DNA from 3 places in the Streptomyces yangpuensis genome. Region 1 is predicted to be linked to each of the others. Evidence: riboswitches for the same ligand, from Rfam matches in the RefSeq annotation. Region 1 holds a riboswitch; each other region holds the start of a gene.

Region 1 (5,974 bases):
AGCGCCTCCGGGGCCAGGCGCCCGGTCCGGTCCACGCCCTGGCCGAGCCGGACGATGGTCATCCGCCGGTCGAGCTCGACCAGCTCGCCCGTGGCGGGGTCGCAGTCCGCCACGAGCAGCCGGATGGAGTTCGTACCGCAGTCGATGCCCGCGACCCGGGTCACCGGGACTCCTCGTCCTGCGTCCCGGCCTTCTTCTCGCCGCACGGCGTGACGCAGGCGCCCTTGGCCCACCACTCGGGCAGCATCGCGAGGGCCTCGTCGCCGAACGGGTTCACGCCGGGGCCGGCGGCGAGGGAGTGGCCGACGAGCACGTGCAGGCACTTGACCCGGTCCGGCATGCCGCCGGCGCTCGGGAAGCCCTGGAGCACCTCGATGGCGTCGCGGCGCCGGATGTAGTCCTCGTGCGCGGCCTGGTAGGCGGCGGCGAGCTCCGGGTCCTCGGCGAGCCGGGCCTGCATCTCCTTCATCACGCCGTTGGCCTCCAGCGTCCCGATGGCGGAGGCCGCGCGCGGGCACGTCAGGTAGTACAGCGTCGGGAAGGGGGTGCCGTCGGGGAGCCGCGGCGCGGTCTCCACCACGTCGGGCTGCCCGCAGGGGCAACGGTGCGCGATGGCGCGCAGCCCGCGCGGCGGGCGGCCGAGCTGCTGCTCGAACGCCTCGATGTCCGCGTCGGTCGGCTCGGTCCGGTCGGTCTGGGGCGGGGGCGTCTGCATGCCTGGAGGAAGTCTCTTCGTTCTCGTGGATGGGTGCTGCGGTACTAGTCGTTCGGGCGGTCGGCCTTGTCGACGCCGTCCCAGACGTTCGAGTACCAGGGGCGGTCGGAGCCGGCCTGGCCGGTCCGGTGCGGCTCCGGCGGCCGTGCCCCGGGGTCGCTCATGATGTAGCCGACCTCCCCCGGGCGCAGGAAGTGCAGGTGCTTGCGCGCCTGCTGCTCCGCGTACGCGTCGTCCTGCCAGCGGGCCTTCTCGTCGCGGAGCCGCTCCAGGCGGTCCCGCGCCGCCGCGGCGGCCCGCTGCTGCTCCGCGATCTCCGAGCGCTGGGAGACGTACTGGCGCATCGGATACGCGAGGGCGACGACCAGCGTACAGAGCACGAGCACCAGGAGCGCGGCCCTGCCGGTGAGGCGGCTGCGGCGCACCTGACGGCGCGTCTGCGAACGGTAGACGTGGGCCGCGGTCCGCTCACCGAGCTGCTTGAGCCGCGTCGCGGTGGAGAAGGTGGAGAACCGATCCCGGTTCCCGGCCATTGGTCCGCCTCCCCTTTGGTGCGCACTACGCAATACGTCCCCGCACACGGTACGGGACCGAGTGCGGGGACGTACGGAGGCTGAGCGTGATTAGCCCTTGAAGCGCGGGAAGGCGCTGCGGCCCGCGTACACCGCGGCGTCGTCGAGGATCTCCTCGATGCGCAGCAGCTGGTTGTACTTGGCGACGCGGTCCGAGCGGGCCGGGGCGCCGGTCTTGATCTGACCGCAGTTCACGGCGACGGCGAGGTCGGCGATGGTGACGTCCTCGGTCTCACCGGAGCGGTGGGACATCATGCACTTGAAGCCGTTGCGCTGGGCCATCTCGACGGCGTCGAGGGTCTCGGTCAGCGAACCGATCTGGTTCACCTTCACGAGCAGGGCGTTCGCGGAGCCCTCCTCGATGCCGCGGGCCAGGCGCTCGGGGTTGGTGACGAAGAGGTCGTCGCCGACGATCTGGACCTTGGCGCCCAGGCGGTCGGTGATGGTCTTCCAGCCGGCCCAGTCGTCCTCGAACAGCGGGTCCTCGATGGAGACGAGCGGGTACGCCTCGACGAGCTCGGCGTAGTAGTCGGTCATCTCGGCGGCCGAGCGGGACTGGCCCTCGAACTCGTACTTGCCGTCCTTGTAGAACTCGGACGCGGCGACGTCGAGCGCGAGCGCGATGTCCTTGCCCGGGGTGTAGCCGGCCTGCTTGATGGCCTCGATGATGAGGTCGAGCGCGGCGCGGTTGGACTCCAGGTTCGGGGCGAAGCCGCCCTCGTCACCGAGGCCGGTGGACAGGCCCTTGGTGTGCAGGACCTTCTTGAGGGTGTGGTAGACCTCGGCACCCCAGCGCAGCGCCTCGGAGAAGGACTCCGCGCCGATCGGGGCGATCATGAACTCCTGGATGTCCACGTTGGAGTCGGCGTGCGACCCACCGTTGAGGATGTTCATCATCGGAACGGGCAGCAGGTGCGCGTTCGGGCCGCCGAGGTAGCGGAAGAGCGGGAGGTCCGAGGCCTCGGACGCGGCGTGCGCGACGGCGAGGGAGACGCCGAGGATGGCGTTGGCGCCGAGCGAGCCCTTGTTGTCGGTGGCGTCGAGGTCGAACATGGCCTGGTCGATCAGGCGCTGCTCGGTGGCGTCGTAGCCGACGAGCTCCGGGCCGATCTGCTCGATGACGGCCAGAACGGCCTTCTCGACGCCCTTGCCCATGTAACGGTCGGGGTCACCGTCACGCAGCTCGATGGCCTCGAATGCACCGGTGGAGGCGCCGGACGGAACGGCAGCACGGCCGGTGCTGCCGTCGTCGAGGCCCACCTCGACCTCGACCGTGGGGTTGCCTCGGGAGTCCAGGATTTCCCGGGCTACGACGACGTCGATGGACGGCACGAGCATCTCCTTCTGGGATGTGACGCTGGGTGTGCGGTGGCGTGTCAGGCCGTGGGATGGCCTTGCCGCCTAGAGCCTAACCGGCTTCGGGGGTTCGACCGGCCGACCGCCCGGCCCCTGGGACGAAAAAGGGACCGAATACCCCTCTTCCGGGACATACAACCCTTGATCATCAGCCTTGGAGGGGCCCACGCGCCCGCACGCACCGCCGCCCGGCGCGTGGGGGGAAGGGGCGCCGGGCGGTGGGAATTCTGCGTCTTGCGTACGCTTTTGCGGCTATTGCCGCGGCGTTCAGCTGAGCTTCAGCTTCTGGCCGGGGTAGATCAGGTCGGCGTCCGAGACGATGTCCTTGTTCAGCTCGAAGAGCTGCTGCCAGCCGCCCTTGACGCCGTTGGCCTCGGCGATGGTGCCCAGGGTGTCGCCGGACTTGACCTCGTAGGAGCCGTTGCCGGTCTTCGGCGCGGCCGGAGCCTCGGTGCGCTCGGAGCGGGTGGTCGGGGCCTCGGCGCGCTTGGTTTCCTTCTTCGGCGCGGCCTTGGTCTCGGTCTTCTTGGTCTCGGTCTTCTTCGTCTCGACCTTCGGCTTGGTGGAGGCCGGGGTCTCGGTGGAGCCGCCACCGGTGTACGAGGAGTTCGACAGGCCCTTGCCGCAGTGCGGCCAGGCGCCCTTGCCCTGCTTCTTGAGGACCTTCTCGGCCACGGCTATCTGCTGCGCCTTCGAGGCCTGGTTGGCCTGCGGGGCGTACGACTTGCCGCCGAACGAGGCCCAGGTGGAGGACGAGAACTGCAGCCCGCCGTAGTAGCCGTTGCCCGTGTTGATGGACCAGTTGCCACCGGACTCGCACTGCGCGACCTTGTCCCACTCGGACGCGGTGGCGGCGCTGGCGGCGCCCGCGGTCATCAGGGGGGCGGCGACGGCCACACCGGCGACACCGGCGAGCGTGACGATGCGAACGGCCTTGGAACCGCGACGGTGCTTGCCCTTGCCGGAAAGCAGCATGAGGTTTCTCCTCACCGACGCCTACGAGGTGAGCTGTCGGGTTCGGGCCGTGAGTACCCGGCGGTGCGGCCTAGCGCACCACTTAACCCCAAGCCGCTTCCCGGCCGTCTCTCAACGGCCGCTCGCGGCACCTACCTTGGTTCCCCCGCTCCTGCCTTCGGCGCTTGACGCGACGACTGTTCCCCCCGTCCGCCGGCAGGATTCGGCGATGCGGTCGAAGGAGCCCGCGGTGGCGGGCGACTCAGAAGGTAGACAGGTCTCTCCCCGATGTTCAACGAGGAACATCGGGGAGGAACGGCCCCTACTTGCGCTCCCCGCAGGGGTGTTTGCGCAGGTGAGAACGGGGTTTGCGGAAGCCCCCGGGCGGGACACGCCAGTTGACCTGAAGAGACACATGTCTCACTTGCAGAAAACAGACAATCAGGTCTTTCCGGACGAACCAACTGCCCTTATTGCACGGTTAGATCCAGATTCTGGCCAGGCTTGATCAGGTTGGCGTCATTGCCGATGACCTGCTCATTGGCCGCGTAGAGGCCGCTCCAGCCGCCCTTCACGCCCTTGGCGACCGCGATGGTCGCCAGGCTGTCGCCCGCCTGCACCGTGTAGACGGGGGCCGGCGCGGCACCGGACGGCGAGCCCTCCTCGGGGGACGGCGCACCGCGGTGCTTGCCGTTGCCCTCGGCGGGAGTGGCGCCCGGGGTGGACGGGGCCGCCGGGGTGGCCCCCGGCGCCGCGGGCGCCGCCGGGGACGGACTCGGAGTGCCCGGCGGGGTCGTGGGCGCCGTCGGGTCCGTCGGGAGGGCCGGAACCGTCGGGTCGGTGGGAGTGACCGGCGGGGTCGTCGGGTCGGTCGGGGTGACCGGCGCGGTCGGGGTGGTCGGCGGCGTCGTCGGGACGTCGGGCGCCGGCATGACGGGCAGTCCCACGGACGGCGCGTCAGGAATGAGGAAGGGGGAGCCCGTGGGGCTCGGGGTCTCCTCGGTCGAGAGCCCGAAGTCCGTCGCCTTCTTGCCGCCCTTGTCGGAGGGCACGACGTCGTCGGGGCGGGACGGCGCGGGGCCGACCGCCTTGGGGCTGCCCGGCAGACCCGGATCGACGACGGCGGCCGGACCCTGCTGGTCCAGTCCGGCCGAGGCCGCGCACAGCGGCCAGGCCTGCGGGCCCTGGGAGGCCAGCACGCGCTCGGCCACGGCTATCTGCTGCGAGCGGCTCGCGAGGTCGGCCCGCTCGGCGAAGTCCAGACCGCCGGCGTTCTGCCATTCCTCCTGGGTGAACTGGAGCCCGCCGTACGCGCCACTGCCGAAGTTCGCGCTCCACGAGCCGCCGCTCTCGCACTCGGCCACCTTGTCCCATGTGGCAGTGTCGGCAGCGGTCGCGCTGGTGGCGGCCAGCAGCGGCATGGCCAGTGCGGAGCCAGTGACTCCGGCTGTGACAACCAGCGCGGGGACCTGGCGGGGGCGTCTGTGACGGCCGTTCCCGGAGAGCATGAGGGATCACCTTTCGCATAACAGCCTGGTAACGGCAGAACCTAGCGGCCTTCGAACGATTGTCACAAGTTCAAGCGGAACCTGACTTTTAATCAGATGTTGAAGAAGTGTTTTGAGCCGTGAAGCGAACGGGAAGAGTACGTAGCCCTCGCATGATCAACCCCCCACGCCAGCGCAGGTCTTGGGCCGGAACGGCAAGTTCCAGATCAGGCAGGCGGGTCAGCAGGGTCGCGAGTGCGGTCTGTCCTTCGAGCCGGGCGAGCGGCGCGCCCAGGCAGTAGTGGATGCCGTGCCCGTATCCCAGATGCTGGTTGTCGGTCCGGGAGAGGTCGAGGGTGTCCGGATCGGCGAACCGTTCGGGATCCCGGTCGGCGGCCGCGAGGACGACCAGGACCGGGTCGCCGGTCCCGATCCGCTCGCCGCCGATGGTCAGCGGCTCGGTGGCGAAGCGCCACGTCGCCAGCTCCACGGGCCCGTCGTAGCGCAGGAGTTCCTCCACGCCGGTGGCCAGCAGTCCGCTCTCACCGGCGGCCAGGGAGGCCTGCAGGCGCTCGCGCTGGACGGGGTTCATGAAGAGGGAGTGGACGCCGTTGCCGATGAGGTTCACGGTGGTCTCGAAGCCGGCGAAGAGCAGGATGAAGGCCATCGCGGTGGCCTCGCCCTCCGTCAGATGGTCACCGTGGTCGCTCGCCCGGATCAGGTCTGAGATCAGATCGTCGCCCAGATCATCCCTTTTGCGATGGATCAGTTCACCGAGGTAGGTCCGCATCTGCTTCACCGACCGGGCGACCCCGCCGCGCGGCCCGCCGCCGTGGCGGATCATCATGCCGGCCCAGTCGCGGAAGTCGTCCTGGTCCTCCCGCGGTACT
Region 2 (5,974 bases), 2.6 Mb from region 1:
TGCGCCGCCGGACGACCTCGAAGCGGTGGTCGAGGTAGACCTCCAGCAGCTCCTTGAGGCCGAGGGTGAGCGGCTGCCCGTCCACCAGCGCCACGTTGTTGATGCCGAAGGACTCCTCCATCGGCGTCAGCTTGTAGAGCTGCTCCAGCACGGCCTCCGGGTGGAAGCCGTTCTTGATCTCGATGACCAGGCGCAGGCCGTGGGCGCGGTCGGTGAGGTCCTTGACGTCGGCGATGCCCTGCAGCTTCTTGGAGCCGACCAGGTCCTTGATCTTCGCGATGACCTTCTCGGGGCCGACCGTGAAGGGCAGTTCGGTGACGACCAGACCCTTGCGCCGGGCCGTCACGTTCTCCACGGCCACCGTCGCGCGGATCTTGAAGGAGCCGCGGCCGTTCTCGTAGGCGTCCTTGATGCCCGAGAGCCCGACGATCCGGCCGCCCGTCGGCAGGTCGGGACCCGGGACGAAGCGCATCAGCGCCTCCAGGTCCGCGTGCGGGTGGCGGATCAGGTGGCGGGCGGCGGCGATGACCTCGCCGAGGTTGTGCGGGGGCATGTTGGTCGCCATGCCGACCGCGATCCCGGACGCGCCGTTGACCAGCAGGTTCGGGTAGGCGGCGGGCAGTGCCACCGGCTCCTGCTCCTGGCCGTCGTAGTTGGCGGTGAAGTCGACGGTGTCCTCGTCGATCGACTCCGTCATCAGTGACGTGGCGTCGGCCATCCGGCACTCGGTGTAACGCATCGCGGCCGGCGGGTCGTCGTTGCCGAGCGAACCGAAGTTGCCGTGGCCGTCGACCAGCGGCAGACGCATCGAGAAGGGCTGGGCCATGCGCACGAGGGCGTCGTAGATCGAGGCGTCGCCGTGCGGGTGGAGCTTGCCCATGACCTCGCCGACGACGCGGGCGCACTTCACGTACCCGCGGTCGGGACGCAGCCCCATCTCGTTCATCTGGTAGACGATGCGCCGGTGCACCGGCTTCATGCCGTCCCGGGCGTCGGGCAGGGCACGGGAGTAGATCACCGAGTACGCGTACTCGAGGAAGGAGCCCTGCATTTCGTCGACGACGTCGATGTCGAGGATCTTCTCCTCGAAATCCTCCGGCGGCGGGGTCTTCGTGCTGCGGCGGGCCATCGCTGCGCGGCTCCTTAACCAAGAATGGGATGTGCTGGGTGTCTGGCTGGTCTGGCGGGGTCTGGCTGGGTCCTGCCGGTGTCCGGCGGGGTACGACGCCGACCATTGTGGCCCGAGGCGCCGACAACGCCGACTCCGACCCAGGTCTGGGCCGGGAACTTATCCGGTGGCCGACGCGCTTGCATACAGTGACAGGTCTGACGGAAATCTCTGCATCGCGATCGAAGGGACCACATGCCCATGGGTCACACGGCCACAGCCCAGGCCGGCTCCGGCGGCCTGACAGCGACCGAGCACCGGCTGGCCAACGGCCTGCGCGTGGTGCTGTCCGAGGACCACCTGACCCCGGTCGCCGCGGTCTGCCTCTGGTACGACGTCGGCTCGCGCCACGAAGTCAAGGGGCGTACCGGCCTGGCTCACCTCTTCGAGCACCTGATGTTCCAGGGCTCGGCGAGCGTACCGGGCAACGGCCACTTCGAGCTCGTCCAGGGCGCCGGCGGTTCCCTGAACGGCACCACGAGCTTCGAGCGCACCAACTACTTCGAGACGATGCCGACCCACCAGCTGGAGCTCGCGCTCTGGCTGGAGGCGGACCGCATGGGCTCCCTGCTGGCCGCCCTGGACGACGAGTCCATGGAGAACCAGCGCGACGTCGTCAAGAACGAGCGCCGCCAGCGCTACGACAACGTCCCCTACGGCACCGCCTTCGAGCGGCTGACCGCCCTGGCGTACCCCGAGGGCCACCCGTACCACCACACCCCGATCGGTTCCATGGCCGATCTGGACGCCGCCTCCCTGGAGGACGCGCGCACCTTCTTCCGTACGTACTACGCGCCCAACAACGCGGTGCTGTCGGTCGTCGGGGACATCGACCCGGAGCAGACGCTCGCCTGGATCGAGAAGTACTTCGGCACCATCCCCTCCCACGACGGCAAGCAGCCGCCCCGCGACGGCTCGCTGCCCGACGTCATCGGGGAGCAGCTGCGCGAGGAGATCGTCGAGGAGGTCCCGGCCCGCGCGCTGATGGCCGCCTACCGGCTGCCGCACGACGGCACCCGCGAGTGCGACGCCGCCGACGTGGCCCTGACCATCCTGGGCGGCGGCGAGTCCTCGCTGCTGCACAACCGCCTCGTACGCCGCGACCAGACGGCCGTCGCCGCCGGCTTCGGCATGCTCCGCCTGGCCGGGGCGCCGTCCCTTGGCTGGCTGGACGTCAAGACCTCCAGCGGAGTCGAGATCCCCGCCATCGAGGCGGCCGTCGACGAGGAGCTCGCGCGGTTCGCCGCCGAGGGCCCGACCGCCGAGGAGATGGAGCGCGCCCAGGCGCAGCTGGAGCGCGAATGGCTGGACCGGCTGAGCACGGTGGCCGGCCGCGCCGACGAACTGTGCCGGTACGCGGTGCTGTTCGGCGACCCGCAGCTGGCCCTCACCGCCGTCCAGCGCGTCCTCGACATCACCGCCGAGGAGGTGCAGGCCGTGGCCGCGGCCCGCCTGCGCCCGGACAACCGCGCGGTACTCGTCTACGAGCCGCTCGCGGCGGACGGGGCCGAGGGCGACGAGGGCGAAGAGAACGCCGACAGCGACGAGAACGAGGGGGCGGAGCAGTGAGCGACACCGCAGCCGTCACGATGACCTTCCACCCGCGCCCGCAGGCCGGCGAGCCGCAGCCGTGGGCCTTCCCGGCCCCCGAGCGCGGGACGCTGCCCAACGGGCTGACCCTGCTGCGCTGCCACCGCCCGGGCCAGCAGGTCGTCGCGGTCGAGATCAACCTCGCCGCGCCGCTCGACGCCGAGCCCGAGGGCCTGGACGGCGTGGCGACCATCATGGCGCGCGCCCTGTCGGAGGGCACCGACAAGCACTCCGCCGAGGAGTTCGCCGCCGAGCTGGAGCGCTGCGGAGCCACCCTCGACGCGCACGCCGACCACCCGGGCCTGCGGGTCTCCCTGGAGGTCCCGGCCTCCCGGCTGGCCAAGGCGCTGGGCCTGCTCGCCGAGGCGCTGCGCGCCCCCGCCTTCGCCGACGCGGAGGTGGACCGGCTGGTGCGCAACCGGCTCGACGAGATCCCGCACGAGCTGGCCAACCCGCAGCGCCGCGCCGCCAAGCAGCTCTCCAAGGAGCTCTTCCCGGCCTCCCTGCGGATCTCCCGGCCGCGCCAGGGCACCGAGGAGACGGTCGCCCGGATCGACTCCGCCGCCGTACGCGCCTTCTACGAGGCCCATGTACGCCCCGCCACCGCCACCGCGGTGGTCGTCGGCGACCTGACCGGCATCGACCTGGACGCCGTACTGGCGGACACCCTGGGCGCCTGGACCGGCGACACCGCCGAGGCCCGCCCCGTGCCTCCCGTGACCGCCGACGACACCGGCCGCGTGGTCATCGTCGACCGCCCCGGCGCGGTCCAGACGCAGCTGCTGATCGGCCGCATCGGGCCGGACCGCCACGACCGCGTCTGGGCGGCCCAGGTGCTCGGCACGTACTGCCTCGGCGGCACCCTCACCTCCCGCCTGGACAAGGTCCTGCGCGAGGAGAAGGGCTACACCTACGGCGTGCGGGCCTTCGGCCAGGTGCTGCGCTCCACCGCCGACGGCAAGGGCGCCTCCATGCTCGCCATCAGCGGCTCGGTGGACACCCCCAACACCGGTCCGGCGCTGGAGGACCTCTGGAAGGTGCTGCGCACCCTCGCGGAGGGCGGTCTGACCGACGCCGAGCGCGATGTGGCCGTGCAGAACCTGGTGGGCGTGGCCCCGCTGAAGTTCGAGACGGCCGCCTCGGTCGCCGGCACCCTGGCCGACCAGGTCGAGCAGGAGCTGCCGGACGACTACCAGGCGCAGCTGTACGCGCAGTTGGCCGAAACCGGCACGGTGGAGGCGACCACGGCGGTCGTGAAGGCGTTCCCGGCGGACCGGCTCGTCACGGTTCTGGTGGGCGACGCCGCGCAGATCGAGGAGCCGGTGCGGGCCCTCGGGATCGGTGAGGTCACGGTCGTCACCAACTGACGTCGTGGTCGTCGTCAACTGACCTGAAGGGCGCCCGGATGACGGGCGGCCGACGCACTTCGCACGAGGCTCCGGCGGTTTTCCGCCGGAGCCTCTTTTGTCCGTTTAGTGATGAGGTTGCTTGTATGTGATGTGGCGTACGCAACAAAAAGGCGCGTCTGTTTGGCGATTGACTGATGATCCGCCTAGCGTCGGCCGTGCTGTCCGTCAGTTGTGCCCGCCGCACCCGCGGCACCGGGCAGCGATCGCCGAGTCCCCGTCAGGCGCGAGCCTGGGGAGCCGGGGACCCACATCAGTCCCTGGGGTGAATCGGACTCCCTCGCAAGAGGAGGTCCGTAGGAGACCTTCCTGCTCCGAACCCGTCAGCTAACCCGGTAGGCGAGAAGGAAGGAAAGGATCAAACCCTTCATGGCGTTTGGCAGTCGTCCCGCTGGTACCGGCAAGCACCGTGGTTCCAGCCGCCTGAGCAAGAAGACCGCCGGCTACGCCGGTATCGCCGCGATCGCCACCACGGGTGTGGTCGGCTCCCTCGCCGCCCCGGCCTTCGCCGCGGACAACCACAGCAGCTCCGCCCCGGAGAACGGGCTGGGTGCCGTGGTCGTCGCCGAGGACCTCGCGGGCGACATCCAGGACCAGGCCGAGTCCCAGCAGCGCGCCGCCGAGCACGCCGCCGCCAAGGCCCAGGCCGAGGCCGACGCCAAGCAGAAGGCCGCCGAGGCCAAGCGCCTCGCCGAGGCCAAGGCGAAGGCCGAGCGTGAGGCCGCCGAGCGCGCCGCCCGCGAGGAGGAGCGCAAGCGCCTCAACACCTTCGTCTCGCCGCTGGACGACTCGTACGTCAGCACGCAGTACAAGGCGGGCGGCGGCATGTGGTCCTCCGGCAGCCACACCGGCATCGACTTCCACGCCGCCTCCGGCACCTCGGTGCAGGCCGTGGGCTTCGGTACCGTCGTCGAGGCCGGCTGGGGCGGCGCGTACGGCAACAACGTCGTCATCAAGCACAACGACGGCACCTTCACGCAGTACGGCCACCTGTCCTCGCTGAACGTCTCCGTCGGCCAGCAGGTCACCCCGGGCCAGCAGATCGGCCTGTCGGGCTCCACCGGCAACTCCAGCGGCCCGCACCTGCACTTCGAGGCCCGCACCGGCTCGCAGTACGGCTCGGACATCGACCCGATCGCCTACCTGCGCTCGCACGGCGTCAGCCTCTGACCCCTCGGCGCCGCCCACCGCGGCGCGCGTACAGCACGCAGCACACAGCGCGCACAGCTTCACGAAGACCCCGCCTCCCGAGCCGGGGTCTTCGTGTTTTTGCGTCCGGATGCAATGTTTCGGATTTCCGTCCGCTCTCGAAATTATGCTGTGCTGCAATAGAGTCGTGGCGTGCGCGTGTGTGCGCATGGGGGCTGGCGATCGGAAATAGGCGGAGGTTCGGTCTTGCGTATTCCTGCGCACGCGGTATGCACGGCAATTCGCGACGACATCGTCTCCGGGGTGTTCGAACCGGGCGGTCGGCTGACCGAGGAGGTGCTGGCCCGCCGGTACGGGGTCTCGCGCGTCCCGGTCCGCGAGGCCCTGCGGACCCTGGAGTCCGAGGGCTTCGTGACCACGCGGCGCCACGCCGGGGCGTGCGTGGCCGAGCCGACGGCGCAGGAGGCCGCGGACCTCCTGGAGCTGCGGATGCTGCTGGAGCCGCTGGCGGCCGCCCGCGCCGCCCGGCGCCGCACCGACGCGCACCTCAAGGTGCTGCGGGGGCTGGTCAGGCTGGGTCAGGAACGCGCCAGGCGGGGGCAGGGCGAGGACCTGCGGTCGCTCGGGGGCTGGTTCCACGAGACGCTCGCGCAGGCCTCCG
Region 3 (5,974 bases), 3.3 Mb from region 1:
CGGGTCCGACCACGTCGTCCGCGGCCGGGAGCGCGCGCGGCTGCGCGCCACGGGCGCGGTCGCGGTCGACATGGAGTCCGCGGCGACCCTCCGGGCCGCGGTCCGCGACGGGGAACGCCCCGTTGCGGCCGTCCGGGTGATCGTGGACGCTCCGGAGCACGAGCTCGTCCGAATCGGCACGGTGCGCGGGGGAATATCGGCCTTCCGTGTCCTGCGTGCCGTACTGCCCGCGTTTTACGAATGGCACCGTTCTTCGCTGCTCCCCAGGAGGTGAGCCAGATGGCCATGCCGCTGCGCCAGACCATCAGGGTCGGGACCTATCTGCTCGAACAGAAGCTCCGCAAGCGGGACAAGTTCCCGCTGATCGTGGAGCTGGAGCCGCTCTACGCGTGCAACCTGGCCTGTGAGGGCTGCGGGAAGATCCAGCACCCGGCGGGCGTGCTCAAGCAGCGCATGCCGGTCGCCCAGGCGGTCGGGGCGGTGCTGGAGTCCGGTGCGCCGATGGTGTCCATCGCGGGCGGCGAGCCCTTGATGCACCCGCAGATCCACGAGATCGTGCGGCAATTGGTGGCCCGGCGGAAGTACGTGTTCCTGTGCACCAACGCGCTGCTGCTGCGCAAGAAGATCGAGAAGTTCACGCCCTCCCCGTACTTCGCCTTCGCGGTGCACATCGACGGCCTGCGCGAGCGCCATGACGAGTCGGTGGCCAAGGAGGGCGTCTTCGACGAGGCGGTCGAGGCCATCAAGGAGGCGAAGCGCCGGGGATTCCGGGTGACGACGAACTCCACCTTCTTCAACACCGACACCCCGCAGACGATCATCGAGGTGCTGAACTTCCTCAATGACGACCTGCAGGTGGACGAAATGATGATCTCGCCCGCGTACGCCTACGAAAAGGCACCGGACCAGGAGCATTTCCTCGGCGTCGACCAGACCCGCGATCTCTTCCGGAAGGCTTTCGCGGGCGGCAACCGGCGGCGCTGGCGGCTCAACCACTCCCCGCTCTTCCTCGACTTCCTGGAAGGAAAGGCCGACTTCCCCTGCACGGCCTGGGCCATTCCGAATTACTCCCTCTTCGGCTGGCAGCGCCCCTGCTATCTGATGAGCGACGGCTATGTGCCGACGTACCGGGAACTCGTGGAGGACACCGACTGGGACAAGTACGGCCGCGGAAAGGACCCGCGCTGCGCGAACTGCATGGCGCACTGCGGCTACGAGCCCACCGCCGTCCTCGCCACCATGGGCTCCCTGAAGGAATCCCTGCGGGCCGCCCGGGAGACGGTCGGCGGCAACCGGGACAGGTCGGCATGAGTCCGGCGGAAGAGGGACGGGACGGCGGTTTCGACCTCCGCGCCCTGCTCACCGCGCGCGGGGCGGAGCGGTACGAGCTGCACGCCCGCCACCTGAACCACCAACTGCCCCGGATGCTCCGCACCATCGGCTTCGACAAGGTCTACGAGCGGGCCGAGGGAGCCCACTTCTGGGACGCCGAGGGCAACGACCACCTCGACATGCTCGCCGGGTTCGGGGTGATGGGCCTGGGCCGCCACCACCCCGTCGTCCGCCGGGCCCTGCACGACGTGCTGGACGCCCAGCTCGCCGACCTCACCCGCTTCGACTGCCAGCCGCTGCCCGGGCTGCTGGCCGAGAAGCTCCTGTCGTACAGCCCGCACCTGGACCGGGTCTTCTTCGGCAACAGCGGCACCGAGGCGGTGGAGACGGCCCTGAAGTTCGCCCGGTACGCCACCGGGCGGCCCAGGGTCCTCTACTGCGACCACGCCTTCCACGGGCTGACCGCCGGCTCCCTCTCGGTGAACGGCGAGGGAGGCTTCCGCGACGGTTTCGCGCCGCTGCTGCCCGACACCCGGGTCGCGCTGGGCGATCTGGCCGCCCTGGAGCGGGAGCTGAAGCGCGGCGACGTCGCCGCTTTCGTCGTGGAGCCGATCCAGGGCAAAGGGGTCCTCGCCGCCCCGCCCGGGTTCCTGCTCGCCGCGCAGGAGCTGCTGCACCGGCACAAGGCGCTGCTGATCGCGGACGAGGTGCAGACCGGCCTGGGACGTACCGGCGACTTCTACGCGTACCAGCACGAGCCGGGTGTCGAGCCCGACCTGGTGTGCGTGGCCAAGGCGCTGTCCGGCGGTTACGTGCCGGTCGGCGCGACCCTCGGCAAGGACTGGATCTTCAAGAAGGTCTACTCGTCGATGGACCGGGTGCTCGTGCACTCCGCGAGCTTCGGGTCCAACGCGCAGGCGATGGCGGCCGGGCTGGCGGTGCTGTCCGTCATGGAGGACGAGCACCTCGTGGCCCGCGCGCGGGCCACGGGCGACCTGCTGCGCGGGCGGCTCGCGGCCATGGTGGACGAGTACGAGCTGCTGCACGAGGTCCGCGGGCGCGGCCTGATGATCGGCATCGAGTTCGGGCGGCCCTCCTCGCTGGGGCTGCGCAGCCGGTGGACGATGCTCCAGGCGGCCCGCAAGGGTCTCTTCGCGCAGATGGTCGTGGTGCCGCTGCTCCAGAGGCACCGGATCCTCACCCAGGTGTCCGGGGACCATCTGGAGGTGATCAAGCTGATCCCGCCGCTGGTGCTGGACGAGGAGGACGTCGACCGGTTCGTCGGCGCCTTCCGCGAGGTCATGGACGACGCCCACGGGGGGTCCGCACTGATGTGGGACTTCGGCAGGACGCTGGTGAAGCAGGCCGTCGCCGCGCGCTGACGGCCCGCGTCCCCGGGTGGTCCTCCCGGATCAGGCCAACAGCCGGTCGCGGAGTCGGTCGAGGGTCTCGGGCTCCAGCCCGAGGCCCCCCGACAGGTAGCGCTCCACCCCGCCCCAGACCTCGTCGATCGTGTCGAAGGCGGCGATCAGGTATTCGGCGCGGGCGTCGAAGAGCGGCGCGAGCAGTTCCATCACCTCGGGCGAGCGGGCCTCGGCCGAGGCGGAGCTGCGACGCACCCGGTACCGGCGGTGCGGGGCGTTGGACTCCAGGTAGTCCGCCACGATCGCCTCCCGCTCGACGCCCAGCGCGAGCAGGGTGACGGCGACGGAGAGGCCGGCCCGGTCCTTGCCGGCCGCGCAGTGCAGGAGGGCGGGCACGCTGTCCTCGGCGAGGGCGTGGACGACCCGGCTGTGCTCGGCGGTGCGGGTGCGGATGATCCCGCGGTAGGAGTTCGCCATCCGGGCCGCCGCCTTGCCCTCGCCCAGGATCGAGCGGAGCTGGTCGAGGTCGCCGTCGCGGACCAGCCGCCAGAACTCCCGGCCGTCGGCCGGGTCCGACAGAGGGATGCTGACGTTCCGTACGCCGGGCAGTTCGACGTCCGGCCCCTCCAGGGCGTGGTCGGCGCCGTTGCGGAAGTCGAAGATGGTGTGGAGGCCGAGCGAGGCGAGGAATTCTGCATCGGTTTCGGTGGCATGTGCGAGATGTCCGCTTCGGAATAGTCGTCCCGTCGCGACCCTTCGGCCATCGGAAGTCGGCAATCCGCCCACATCGCGGAAATTGCGCACTCCGGTCAGCTCCGGCTCCTGTATCTGCTGGGTCACGGTAACTCCTCCGCCTTCTCATGGGGCGTCTGTCCGAATTGAGCTACTTGGCGCCAACTTGCCATACCCGGAGGCGAGATCGGGCACGTCCCCGTGAGCCAGATCATACGGTGACCGTGAGTGCCTGATCGTCGAAGCCGAATGGCCCGGCGCAGGCGGCTGTTGGCGCGGCGGAATGGACGGAGGGTGACCGGAATTCCGGCACGCCCTCATGCCTGTGAATCCGTCAGGGAATTCACGGCTTGTTCGGCGTGCCGACAAGGGATTACCTTCGCGATCGATCCGGGTGGATCGCCGAATCCTGCCGCCACCCGGAAACCGCAACCGAACCATTTCGCGCGGCAGGAGCGGGGGAACCAGGTAAGCCGCTGTGCCGGAGATCTTTTCTCCGGAACGGCTCGGGGTGAAGCCGTTCATGTCCCGTACATGTACGGCCGGACATCTCCAGTCCGAACCCGACAGCTCACCTCGCAGGCGCCGGAGAGGAATGCGCCATGCCTGCAAAGGGTAAGCACCGCCGTCCCAAGTCCCTTTTCTTTTCCCGCGGATTCGCGGTCGCAGGCACCGGTGGCGCGGCCCTCGCCCTGCCGCTGACGGTCGCCGCCGGCGCCCACGCGGCCGGCCCGCAGACGGCGCCCGCCGCCGCACCGGCCGTCGCCCCCGCCGTGGCCCAGCAGGTCCCCGCCGCGCTCCAGGCCGCCCCTGCGGCCGCCGTGCAGTCCGCCCCGGCCGTCTACACGGTCGTCCCGGGCGACTGCCTCTCGGTGATCGCTGCGGAGCACAGCCTGGACGGCGGCTGGCAGCGGCTGTACGAGCGGAACCGCGAGGCGGTCGGCAGCGACCCGTCGCTGATCCACCCCGGCCTGAAGCTGACCCTCGGCGGCCGTGGCGAGGCCGCCCCGCTCGACACCGTCCCCGCCCCGCGGACCGCCCCCGAGGCCGCCCCGAAGGCCGCTCCGAAGGCGGCCCCCAAGGCGGCCCCCAAGGCAGCCCCCGAGGCCGAGGCCGAGTCCGAGCCGGCCGGGCAGGCCGCCGCCCCGCGGGCGCAGCGGGCCGCCGCCCCCGAGGCCCGGGCCGAGGCCCCCGCCGCCCAGCCGGCCGCCGCCGGATTCGTCGCCCCGGTCGGCGGTGGCGTCTCCACCCAGTACAAGGTCGCCGGTGCCATGTGGTCCTCCGGCTACCACACGGGCGTCGACTTCATCGCCCCCATGGGCACCAGCGTCAAGGCCGTCGGCGCCGGCACCGTGGTCTCCGCGGGCTGGAGCGGCTCGTACGGCAACGAGGTCGTCATCCGGCACGCGGACGGCAAGTACTCCCAGTACGCCCACCTGTCCCAGCTCTCCGTCTCCTCCGGCCAGAGCGTCACCGCCGGCCAGAGCATCGGTCTCTCCGGCTCCACCGGCAATTCGACCGGCCCGCACCTGCACTTCGAGATCCGTACGAGCCCGTCCTACGGCTCGGACATGGACCCGATCGCCTACCTCCGCTCGAAGGGCGCCTCCCTCTGACGGCACCCGCCGACGGAGCACCGACACGCGTGGGGCCGGGACCCGAGGGGGGCCCCGGCCCCACGTGTACTTATTCCTTACATCGCGCGTGGTACAGATCACGGCCCGTCAACCCCTCATTACGTTGGCGTAGGTTGGTTACGGGAGTGAAGGATGGGTTCTCGTGGCAGCGACGACGACGAAACTCAAGACCATCGGCTCGTACGCGGCGATCGGGGACAGCTTCACAGAGGGCGTGGGGGACCCGGGGCCCGGAGATTCTTTTCTCGGCTGGGCGGACCGGCTCGCCGTGCTCCTGGCAGATCGGCGCGAAGAGCACGACTTCCGTTATGCGAATCTCGCGGTACGCGGGAAGCTCCTCGACCAGATCGTGGCCGACCAGGTGCCGAGGGCCAAGGCCCTCGCCCCGGACCTGGTCACCTTCTGCGCCGGCGGCAACGACATCATCCGGCCCGGCAGCGACCCGGACGACGTGGCGGAACGCTTCGAGGCGGCCGTCGCCGACCTCACCGGAGCCGTCGGCCACGTCATGATCACCACCGGGTTCGACACCCGGGGCGTGCCCGTCCTCAAGCACATCCGGGGGAAGGTTGCGACGTATAGCGCGCACGTGCGCGCCATCGCCGACCGGTACGACTGCCCCGTGCTCGACCTCTGGTCGCTGAAGTCCGTACAGGACCGGCGCGCCTGGGACGCGGACCGGCTGCACCTCTCGCCCGAGGGCCACACCCGCGTCGCACTGCGGGCCGCGCAGGTCCTCGGCCTGGACGTGCCCGCCGACCCCGACCAGCCCTGGCCGCAGCTGCGCCCGCGCGGCTCGGTGGACGTGACCCGCGACAACATCCAGTGGGCCCGCGAGTACCTGGTGCCCTGGATCGGCCGCCGCCTGCGCGGCGAATCCTCCGGCGACCACATCGAGGCGAAGCGGCC

Evidence for each region. Region 1 has a riboswitch for cyclic di-AMP ahead of NRK68_RS13700 (transglycosylase family protein). Riboswitches for the same ligand answer to the same signal wherever they lie in the genome.
Region 2: linked by a shared signal. The riboswitch ahead of NRK68_RS25735 (M23 family metallopeptidase) and the one ahead of NRK68_RS13700 (transglycosylase family protein) in region 1 are both predicted to bind cyclic di-AMP.
Region 3: linked by a shared signal. The riboswitch ahead of NRK68_RS28760 (M23 family metallopeptidase) and the one ahead of NRK68_RS13700 (transglycosylase family protein) in region 1 are both predicted to bind cyclic di-AMP.

What each region holds. Positions count from the first base shown of each region.
Region 1 is NZ_CP102514.1:3,012,300-3,018,273, forward strand. It holds gene NRK68_RS13680 (Ppx/GppA phosphatase family protein) at 1-164, opposite strand, end outside; gene NRK68_RS13685 (DUF501 domain-containing protein) at 161-715, opposite strand; gene NRK68_RS13690 (FtsB family cell division protein) at 760-1,248, opposite strand; gene eno (phosphopyruvate hydratase) at 1,339-2,625, opposite strand; gene NRK68_RS13700 (transglycosylase family protein) at 2,911-3,618, opposite strand; cyclic di-AMP (ydaO/yuaA leader) riboswitch at 3,622-3,791, opposite strand; gene NRK68_RS13705 (LysM peptidoglycan-binding domain-containing protein) at 4,068-5,105, opposite strand; gene NRK68_RS13710 (cytochrome P450 family protein) at 5,194-5,974, opposite strand, start outside.
Region 2 is NZ_CP102514.1:5,615,372-5,621,345, forward strand. It holds gene NRK68_RS25720 (DNA gyrase/topoisomerase IV subunit A) at 1-1,129, opposite strand, end outside; gene NRK68_RS25725 (M16 family metallopeptidase) at 1,370-2,737, shown strand; gene NRK68_RS25730 (M16 family metallopeptidase) at 2,758-4,125, shown strand; cyclic di-AMP (ydaO/yuaA leader) riboswitch at 4,362-4,521, shown strand; gene NRK68_RS25735 (M23 family metallopeptidase) at 4,534-5,334, shown strand; gene NRK68_RS25740 (GntR family transcriptional regulator) at 5,560-5,974, shown strand, end outside.
Region 3 is NZ_CP102514.1:6,325,625-6,331,598, forward strand. It holds gene NRK68_RS28740 (phosphorylase family protein) at 1-274, shown strand, start outside; gene hpnH (adenosyl-hopene transferase HpnH) at 280-1,311, shown strand; gene NRK68_RS28750 (aspartate aminotransferase family protein) at 1,308-2,714, shown strand; gene NRK68_RS28755 (tyrosine-protein phosphatase) at 2,745-3,536, opposite strand; cyclic di-AMP (ydaO/yuaA leader) riboswitch at 3,849-4,028, shown strand; gene NRK68_RS28760 (M23 family metallopeptidase) at 4,031-5,044, shown strand; gene NRK68_RS28765 (SGNH/GDSL hydrolase family protein) at 5,208-5,974, shown strand, end outside.